Regions from separate parts of the Cloacibacillus evryensis DSM 19522 genome, predicted to be linked through region 2. Evidence: riboswitches for the same ligand, from Rfam matches in the RefSeq annotation. Region 2 holds a riboswitch; each other region holds the start of a gene.
What was found. Region 2 has a riboswitch for cobalamin ahead of CLOEV_RS01985 (Synerg-CTERM sorting domain-containing protein). Riboswitches for the same ligand answer to the same signal wherever they lie in the genome.

Region 1 (3,269 bases), 2.1 Mb from region 2:
AAAGCGCGGCATCAGCTCGTGCGCGTCTTCTCCGTCTTCCACATTCCAATATTCATAGCGAAGGCCGATGTCAAAGGCCGCCTCTCCGATGGGAATGGAGGTCTCTATGTAAGGCGCGTATTCGGTTCTCGTATTTTCATACGGAAGGTTGTCCCCCCACGGGTTGCCGCTGTTGGAATACTCCGCCTTTTCCCTGCGGAAATCCATACCGAAAATAAACGGCAGCGTTCCGATCTCCTGCCTGCGGTTATAGGTGGCACCGAACGTATCGCCCTCGTAATTAGTCACGCCGGAGCTGTCGGAGACCTCTCTTTCAGTCTTATGGTAGTACAGGCGGCCGGTATTGGCCCCGTCTGCGTAATTAAGGGCAAAGCGCCTGTATTTATTTTCCTGACGGTTTTCGGAGGTCCCTCCGCCGTAAAAGACATCCGTGTAATCCCATACGGATTTAAAATCTCCGACCTCTCCGAGGAACGACCACGGTCCCTTTGTAAAGCCGAAAGAATAGTCGTTTCCTTTATAATCTTTTGCTTTGTCGTATAATCCGGTGGAAGGGTCGGCCAGCCGTATCTTTGTCTCGCCCTCCTGCGTTCTAGTGTACCCCGCAAAGACCCTGAAATCATTGCTGAGCACCACGGTCCCGCGGATATTTCCCCGGAACCATTCTCTGTTTCCTCCCGACAACGTTATACTGCCGCCGGACTTGTCGGAGGATCTGCGGGTAATGACATTGATGACGCCGCCCGCCGCGTTTGAGCCATAGATGGCGGAACCGGCTCCCTTAACCACTTCGATCCGCTCAACGTCCGTCAGCGCGATGCTGCGCAGATCAAATGGCGAACCAAGGTCCGCTCCCACGCCGTAATCGGCCCCCATATAGGGAATGCCGTCGACCAGCAGCAGCACTTCGGAATTTAAGCCTCTGACCGTTACGCCCTTCGACTGCGCCATCGAGGCGTTGTTCAGCAGCGTATTGATCCCCGGCACTCTCGCCAGTACGTCCTGCACGTCGCGCGCGCCGCTGGCGTCGATCTCCCCGCGCGTGATGACATAGGTCTGCGCCGGGACGTCGGCTATTGAATCGGCGAGACGCGATCCAGTAACCTCTACCGCCGCCACATCCGCCACATCGGCGCTCTTTGTTTCCCCTGCCGCAAACGACGGCGCCGCGAACATTGACAAGAATAAGAGAGCCCCCGCTGTCTTCTTCCACAGATGATACATAAAAACACTCCTTCTGTTAATTATTTGTATATAAACAAAAAGCAGAGACCCCGAAGACGGAGCCCCTGCCATATACGCAAAGCAGACGCTGCACCTCGCCCTCGCGATCTACAACTCATACGGATACGGCAGATGTTCTGACTCCTGATCATCCTACGGCGCGCCTTCCCGCCTTCGGCAGTGGCATGGTGCGCTTTCGTCCCAGTTACAGCAGCGGGGCTGTTCCGGATTTCCACCGGATTCCCTGTCTGTACTCCGTTACATTATTTTGTTATTTTACACTATGACAGGCGGTTTTGTCAGCAACATATCTTCATAGTTTTTATCTCGCCGCGGCGGGGAGCGGCTGTTTCAGCCTCATGATACAATGATAACAAGATAGAAAATCCCGGCGGAACGGCCGCCGGTTGTTGAGAACAGACTTCGAACGACGACAGGAACGCCCGCCGGACTGGCGGCTCTTCGCGGTGTGGAGGGATGAGGCTGATGGAGAACGATTTGAGAAAAATTCCCGGCATCGGCAAGAACATGGAGCAACACCTGCTGGATATCGGGATAAACTGCGTCAAAGATCTGGTGGGAAAAGATCCCGAAGTCCTCTTTGAGCGAGACTGCATCCTCAAAGGGCTCGCGGACGACCGCTGCGTATTATATGTCTTCCGGCTGGCGGTCTACTACGCGGAGAATGAGGCGCGCGAGCAGGAAAAGCTTAAGTGGTGGTATTGGAAGGATAAGGAGTATCACCCCCAAAAGGGCTGAGCGGCTTTTAACATTCCGCGTGCGCCGCGCACGGCCAGCGCGCGGTTGGCTTACAGCTCTTTCTTAAAATATATCATGTCTTTAAGCAGTACGCCGTCGTCGATGATCGGCAGGCGCTGAAGCCACGGTCCGGGGAACCACTGATTATACGCACCAGATAGTGCATATAATCAGCGGTTCCCTAACTTTCTTCCCCGCGAAGCCGCATCACCGTTATCTCTGCGGGTACGCCGATACGGAGCAGGAAGCCGTTCCAGATCCCCGTGCCGGGCGATACGTAGAGTTTCATCTTTCCCACATCATACCAGCCGCTGACGAAGCCGCCGTTGAATCTTTTGACGACGGCGGCGAGCCCGGGGACCATGCCGCCGTGCGTGTGCCCCGAGAGCTGAAGGTCGGCTCCCGCCGCGGCGTTCCTTCGCGCCGCGCCCGGCTGGTGGTCGAGGATTATTTTGGGAACGTTTTCAGGAATGCCGGAAAGCGCCTTCTCCGCGTCCGGCGCCTCGGCGTCCGCGAAGCGCAGCGCCGCCAGATCGGCGACGCCGGCGACCGCGATATTTTTACCGCCGCGCCCGATCATCGCATGTTCGTTGAGGAGTATCTTTATGCCGAGAGTCTCCTCGATATACGCCTTCCACTCCCCCGCGTTGAAGTAGTACTCATGGTTCCCCAGCACACCGTAGATGCCGCGGGGCGCGGAAAGCCCGGAGAGCGGCGCGATATCGGCGCTCCTGTCGCGCACCACGCCGTCGATAAAATCGCCGGCTATGAGGACCGCGTCGGGCGAAAGCGCGTTGACGCGTTTCACGAGCTCCGCCGCGTAATCGGCGCGGCGTGAGGCGCTTATGTGTATGTCGCTGAGCAGCGCTATTTTAAAGCCGCGAAGCTCCGGCGGCAGCCCCGGCAGCGAGACCTCCGTCTCGTTGACGCGCGGCAGCCGCTGAGCCTCATATGTCCCGTAGACCGAAACGGAAACGGCTATCACGGCCAATATAAGAGCCGCCCCCGCAGAGGCCGGCAGACGCGGCGCAGCAGGCAGGAATATCCTTGCCAGAGCGAGGACTATCATCAGAATATCTTTCAGCAGCGTGAATACAAAGAGCAGAAAGAGCGCCCCAAAGGCGGCCCCGTAAAGTTCGATGAGCCACCGGGGAAGCTCGGGAGAGAAGAAGCTGCCTCCGACGCTGACGAAGAACTGCTGCTTGAGCGAGGCGGCGCAGAGGACGGCGAATAGGGCCGCCTTAGCCGTAAGTCCGAGCGGAAGCGGCAGAATGAGCCTGAGCCAT
Region 2 (3,269 bases):
GGCGCCGCCGAAGCGCGCCGGGATATAGCCGCGGTAGACCTCTATGCGCTCGACGTTTTCCACGGGGATCGTCGTGAGGTCGACGGCCGGTTCGCTGCCGAGGTTCATCAGCACACCGTCTACATAGACGGAGACCTGCGAGGCGGAGCTGCCGCGCACGGAGGCGGTGGTGTAGGCGCCGCGCCCCTTGGTCTCGATGATGTGCAGCCCCGGGACCTGTTTAAGGAGTTCGGGAAGGTTTTTCTGCTCTCCCTTCATCTCCTGCGGTTTGATGACGGTGACGGTGCCGGGCGACAGCAGCAGCTTGTCCTCTTCCCCCGCGTCGGCGGTGATCTTTTCCGCGGGCAGTTCCGCCGGCCGTTCGGCGGCCCCGGCGCCGCCCGGCGTCAGGCACAGTAACGATAATAACGCAATGGCAATAAAACTTTTTCTCACTTTGGCAGCCCCTCGCTTATATTTGCAAAGGCAGAGCCGGAGTGTGTGCCGGCCCTGCCGCTTTGCGTATCCGTCCGTTATTTATTGCTTTGCGCTCCTTTTCCCGCGGATGAGAAGCGGGATGAGGGCGATCGCCATCAGAGCGGTCGGAATGCCGGCGTTGCAGCCGCCGCTCGAGCCGGAATCCGGCGTCGGTGCTGACGGGACGTTGGCGACAGCGAACTGCGCGAGGTCGCCCTGCAGCGCGTCCTTGTCATAGGTCGTCCACGCCGCGCCGTCATAGCGGTTGAGGGACGTTCCGGCGGCAACCCAGAGGTAACCGGTCTTTGAATCGTAGCTCATGCCCGCGGCCCAGCCGGTGCCGGTGAAGTCCTTGATCATCGTCCCTATATCGCCGGCGGCGAGCTTCTCCGCCGTGGTCTCGTAGACTCTCATGCTGTAGCCGGAGAAGTCGGCCTTCCATTCGACCGCCTTGATGTAGATCTTATCGCCGGCGACGACGACCGCCTTGAAGAAGTGGTTGAAGGTGTTGTCTTTCTTATATACGTCGGCGGCGGTGACGAGCGTCTTAGTCGTCATCGCGTCAAGGTCAGCCGCCTCGATGGAGCTGGCCTCGTTGAGCGTGCCGTAGGGCTGGCTGCCGCCGACCGAGGTCACGTAAAGCGTCGAGCCGGAGAGCGCGTAGGCCCCCTGCCCGCCGCCGTCAAAGTTGAGGCCGGCGAGCGGCAATGTCGCCGTTTCGTTGAGGTCCGCGTCAAGCTTGACCAGCGTGTTGGGAAGGTAGCTGTAGTTGCCGTAAGTGCCCTTTGAAGCCGAGAAGATCGCGTAGACGGAGCCGTTGTACGTTACCAACCCCTCTCCGTGCCCGCTGTAGCCCTCCTGCGGTTCGAATTCGAGCGTCGCCAGCTCCTTATAATCGTCGCTCGACGTCGATATCTTGCTCACGACCGCATTCGCGTATGAGATGCCGTAGAGATAGCCGTTCATCGCCTTCATGGCGCGCGTGTTGAAGAGTGAGGTCGTGATCTCCGCCGCCGGTTTGGCCCAGACGTCCGCCTTGCTCCAGTCCTCCTCCGCGCCCGGCGAGTAGACGTTGATCGTATCTACAGCCGCGCCTGATCCATAGAGCGAGATCGCCACACGGTAACCGCCTTCGGCGTTCGTGAAGCCGAAGATGCCCTGCCCGGAGTCCCCGCCCATGTTGCCGATGAGCGGCGATACGGGAGCGCCGCTTCCGTTGATGACGCCGAGCGCGGTGTTCGAATAGTTCGTCTGCCTCGTGAAGAGCACGTCGGCTGACGCCGGAAGGACAGTGAATAACGCCAGCGCGATGATAAGAAGTAACGATAATGTTTTTTTGCGCATTTTCAAATTCTCCTCCTGATGATCGATTTTTTATTAAGATTCTGCCGCAAACAGAACTTAAACAAACTATGGAACGCCAAACTCCGCCTATATACACGAACACACGCGGGAGAGCGATGACACCGTCTCCCGCGTGTGATATATACGTCGGTCAGCCGCTGCCATGCGCCCGCTGCGCATTTAAAGCCATTCTATCTCCGCGGCAGGTTTCCCGACTCTCGATCATCCTGGGCTGCGCCTTCCCATCTTTTGACAGTGGCATAATGCAGCTTCGTCCCGATTACGGTGGCAGGGGCCGTTCCGGCATTTGACCGGATTCCCATACTCCGAAGAAAATATTTTATTATGGTCAAAACAAGATCCAAAACCTTATACGTAAACTATCACGGCTTTGCCTCATTGTCAATTATGAACATACATTATAAATTGCCCAAATAATCAATCAAAGAACCTGTTTGTAAAACTCCGCCCCGCGACACACTATTATAGTTATCAAACACGAAAGGAGGAAATCAAATGGCAAGCATCAAACACCTGACATCAGCTCTGCGCCTTACGCTCTCCCTCGGCACCGTCGACGGCAAGAGCGTTACCAAGACGGTCTCCGTCTCGAAGATCGGCGCGGCGGCCGGAGCGGAGACGCTTAACGCGCTCGTGGGCGCGCTCGGCGGCCTGCTCGAGCACCCCGTAGCCTCGGTGAAGAAATACGACACCGGGCTCCTCGAGGTCGAGTAACGAAGAGAACAGACAGGACGACGGAAGGAGGTGAAACAAGACAATGAAAACGATCCGTATGAAATTCATCACCGAGGCCGGCAAGAACTTTTTCGTCAGCATGGACTACGCGGCCCCCGAGCTCTCCGGGACCGAGGGCGCGGCGAAGGTCCAGGCGGCGGCAGAGCTCATCCTTGAGCAGCAGCCCTTCGCCGTGACCCTCGTATCCTGCGAGGCGGCGGAGCTCATCGAGCGCACCTCGACGGAGATCGCTCTCGCATAGGCCGGAGCGTAAAGAAAACGGGAGGGGAGCGCGCCTTTCTCCCCTCCTTAAACCCAAAGCAAAATGCCAACTCAAAGTATGTATTAGTGGTTGCGTAAATACATAATATTTGATATCATACAGTAAAGCAGGTGAATAAAAACAAACCCCCGTAAAACAAAATGGCGCATAATACTTGAGATCGCCGGGCGTCTCATCGCCCGCGCGCTTGACCGCGCAAAAGAGAGGAGGCGGTAAAAAATGGACGAACTGACGGGCAGCATGATCCAGAACGGATTCTCCATCGCGGTGGCCTCATTCCTGCTCATCAGGATGGACAAACGTCTTGAAGAGCTGACCAAAGCGGTGATAAACCTTGGCTCCGTAATGGAAAAGGCCGCGCGCCCGGAGAACTGAACCACCGCCGCACGAAAATAAATACAGACCGCCGCTCTTCGCGGCGGCGGTCTTCCCTGAAAAAAATCATCCCCCA
Region 3 (3,269 bases), 360 kb from region 2:
ACGCGGTGGCGCAGCGCGGGGGCTTTTCGCCCGACCTGCGCGCGGCGCTCGAAGATTATCCCGACGACGACTGTGCCGCGCTGCGCGCGTTTCTTTCAAAGACGACGGGGGCCGCGCCGGAAGATATCCTCGTGACAAGCGGCTCCAACGAATCGATCTATCTTATCGCCTCTTATGAAAAGGATAGGAAGAATCTTATTCTCCAGCCAACTTACGGCGAGTATCTGCGCGCGCTTGAAAATTTTGGCGCGGCCCCCTGCAACATCTTTGACCTCCGCGCCGCAAAGCTGCCGCAAGGGGGATCTGTCTGGCTCTGCAATCCCTGCAACCCGACGGGGAGCTTCATACCGGACGCCGAACTTGACGAGATCGCGGCCAGCCATCCGCGGACGCTCTTCATCGTCGACGAAGCCTACCGCGATTTTATCTGGACCGAAGAGGAGCCGCTCCCATACCGGCCCCACCCCAACGTCATACGGCTGCGCTCGCTCACCAAGACCTACAACCTCTGCGGCGCGCGCATCGGCTATATCCTCGCCGACGCCTCGGTGACGGAGAGGCTGAAAAAACGGCAGCCGAGCTGGAGCGTCAGCGGCCTCGCGCAGCAGGCGGCGCTTTTCTTCCTCGCGGACGACGCTCTTCTGCGCCGCACGCGGGATTATTACGCGGCGGAGATGCCGCGGCTCATCTCCGCGGTAAACGGCGCGGGCTTCGCGACGCTGCCGACCTGCGTCAACTATTTTCTGGCGCGGACGGATAACGACGAGAAGCTCATCCGCTTTTTGCTCGAACGCGCCCTCGTCGTGCGCCACACGAGAAATTTTCCCGGACTTGAGGGAAAGTTCGTGCGCATCGCGGCACGGACGAGAGAGGAAGACGACCTGCTGACCGACGCGCTGAGGGACTACCGGTGAGGATCTGTCTCATCCGCCACGCGCTGTCTCTCGCGAACGCGGAGAACGTCTGGACGGGACAGCGCGATGTCCCCCTCTCGCCGCGCGGCGTCGCCGAACAGCGGGCGATATGCGCGCGTTTCGCATATCCGCGCGCGGAGTTATACTTTTCATCGCCGCTCGCCCGCTGCACGCAGTCGCTTGAGCTGATCTACGGACGCGAGGCCGATTATCTTCCCGCCGCTCTCTCCGAATGTTCGCTCGGCGTCCTTGAGGGCAGGCCCTACACAAACCTCGACGACGATCCGAACTACACCGCCTGGCTCGCGGCCCCGGACAGGCCGGTAGAGGGCGGCGAGAGCTTCAACGGTTTCACGGAGCGCGTCTGCGCCGGCTTCGAGGCGCTGCTTTCGCGCTGCCGCGCGGCGGGAGTTTCAACGGCGGCCGGCACGATGCACGGCAACGTGATGCGCGCGCTCCTGCACCGCTTCGCCGACAGGAATATCCCGCACGGCGAGTGGCGGATACCGAACGGCGGCATGTACGTCCTTGACTTTAAGACGGACGGTTCGGCGGCGTTATGGAGCACGGCCCCTGATTTTCTCTTTGCGCAGGAGGATTAAATTGCCCCGGCGGCACAAAAACTACCTGTCGCACACGGCGGCCATCTGCTATAATGACCGAAAATCGAATATTATCTTTCTCAGTAAGGGAAACCGGTGCGGATCTTTCCAATGCCGGTGCGGCCCCGCCACTGTAGCTCGGACGAAAGCGCAAAGAAGCCACTGGAATTTTTCCGGGAAGGCGCGCTGTCAGGATGAAGGGAAGTCAGGAAATCTGCTGAGGAAAGGTTTAGGGAAGGGGGTCTGTTTGCGCGGGCAAACGTCTTCGCGGCATTTGTTACAGCTTGCCATAAGCTGACAGGGTAATGACTCGGAGGATCGCTTCCGGGTCATTTTTTATTGGACCCAGAATTTTTCTGGATTGGCGATGATCGAAAGGATGGAAATATTTCTCATGAAATCGTTTGTAATAGCTCTCGTAATGCTCACACTGGTAATGTCCGGCACGGCCTTCGCCGCGGCCCCGAAGGACAAGCCCGACAAGAAGGGCATCCTCGTCGTCGCCTTCGGCACCTCGATGCCGGAGGCGAAAAAGGCGATCGACAACCTCGTCGACTCGACGAAAAAGGCATTCCCCGACACGGAGGTGCGCCTCGCCTACACGTCGAACATCATCCGCCGGAAGATCGCGAAGGAACAGAACCTCAATATCCCGACGCCGACCTCCGCTCTCGCGCAGATGAACGACGAAGGCTTCACCCATGTCTATGTGATGCCGATGCACATCATCCCCGGCGAAGAATATGACGACATCGCGGGCCTCGTGAACGGCTTTGCCGCGGTAAAGGGCAAGTATGAATTCAGAGACTTGAAGCTCGGCAGCCCCTACCTCTCGTCAGCCGCCGACTGCGACCTGATGGCCGACATCCTCATCAAGCGTTTCGCGAAGGATCTCGCGAAGAAGAACACCGTGATCGTCCTCATGGGCCACGGCACGCCGCACCACGCGGCAAACGCGATGTACAGCCAGCTCCAGCTCTCGCTCGATAAGAAGGCCCCCGGACGCTTCGCCCTCGGCACGGTCGAGGCGGCTCCGATGATCGAGGACGTGATCGCGCGCCTCAAGCATGACAAGAGCGTGAAGACGCTCGTCCTCTCGCCGCTGATGATCGTCGCCGGCGATCACGCGAACAACGACCTCGCCGACAAGGACGATCCCGAATCATGGTACAGCCAGCTTAAAGCGGCCGGATACAAGGACGTCAGGACCTTCCTCGTCGGACTCGGCGAAGACGCGGATATGGCCCGCGTATACGTCTCCAAGATCAAGGATATGATGAAATAAGGATGACCGGCGCGGCGGAACTCTCGGAGCATAGGCGGCGGCTTTTCGTCAAACGGCTGCGCCTCGCGGCGCTGCTCTCCCTGCTCTTGCTCATCGCCGCGCTATGGCGGCTCGGCGCGGGCGAGTGGGATATTCCCGCCGCCCGCGTCGCGGCGCTTTTGAATCCGTTTTTAGACGAAGCCTCGCGCGCCTCGCCCGAGGCTCTCGTCGTCCGCAGCGTCCGGCTGCCGCGCTTTCTCGCCGCCGTCGGAACGGGCGGGCTGCTCGCGGTGGCGGGCGCCGTCCTGCAGGGGCTGCTGACGAACCCGCTCGCCGAACCATACACGCTCGGGATCGCGGCGGGCGCGGCCTTCGGCGGCGCTCTCGGCTTTTTCTTCGGTTCGTTCGCGGTGACGCCGCTGGCCTTCGCGGGAGCGCTGGCCTCTCTTTGGCTCGTAAGCGCCATCGCGGCGCGCAGCGGAGGCGGCG

Region 1: linked by a shared signal. The riboswitch ahead of CLOEV_RS11365 (TonB-dependent receptor plug domain-containing protein) and the one ahead of CLOEV_RS01985 (Synerg-CTERM sorting domain-containing protein) in region 2 are both predicted to bind cobalamin.
Region 3: linked by a shared signal. The riboswitch ahead of CLOEV_RS00495 (sirohydrochlorin cobaltochelatase) and the one ahead of CLOEV_RS01985 (Synerg-CTERM sorting domain-containing protein) in region 2 are both predicted to bind cobalamin.

The regions. Positions count from the first base shown of each region.
Region 1 is NZ_KK073872.1:2,530,726-2,533,994, forward strand. It holds gene CLOEV_RS11365 (TonB-dependent receptor plug domain-containing protein) at 1-1,176, opposite strand, end outside; cobalamin riboswitch at 1,335-1,499, opposite strand; gene CLOEV_RS11370 (helix-hairpin-helix domain-containing protein) at 1,711-1,983, shown strand; gene CLOEV_RS11375 (metallophosphoesterase) at 2,165-3,269, opposite strand, start outside.
Region 2 is NZ_KK073872.1:475,234-478,502, forward strand. It holds gene CLOEV_RS01980 (TonB-dependent receptor plug domain-containing protein) at 1-435, opposite strand, end outside; gene CLOEV_RS01985 (Synerg-CTERM sorting domain-containing protein) at 517-1,800, opposite strand; cobalamin riboswitch at 1,985-2,187, opposite strand; gene CLOEV_RS01990 (DUF1659 domain-containing protein) at 2,317-2,535, shown strand; gene CLOEV_RS01995 (DUF2922 domain-containing protein) at 2,579-2,797, shown strand; gene CLOEV_RS16340 (YvrJ family protein) at 3,038-3,193, shown strand.
Region 3 is NZ_KK073872.1:117,133-120,401, reverse strand. It holds gene CLOEV_RS00505 (pyridoxal phosphate-dependent aminotransferase) at 1-914, shown strand, start outside; gene CLOEV_RS00500 (histidine phosphatase family protein) at 911-1,516, shown strand; cobalamin riboswitch at 1,581-1,752, shown strand; gene CLOEV_RS00495 (sirohydrochlorin cobaltochelatase) at 1,911-2,801, shown strand; gene CLOEV_RS00490 (FecCD family ABC transporter permease) at 2,804-3,269, shown strand, end outside.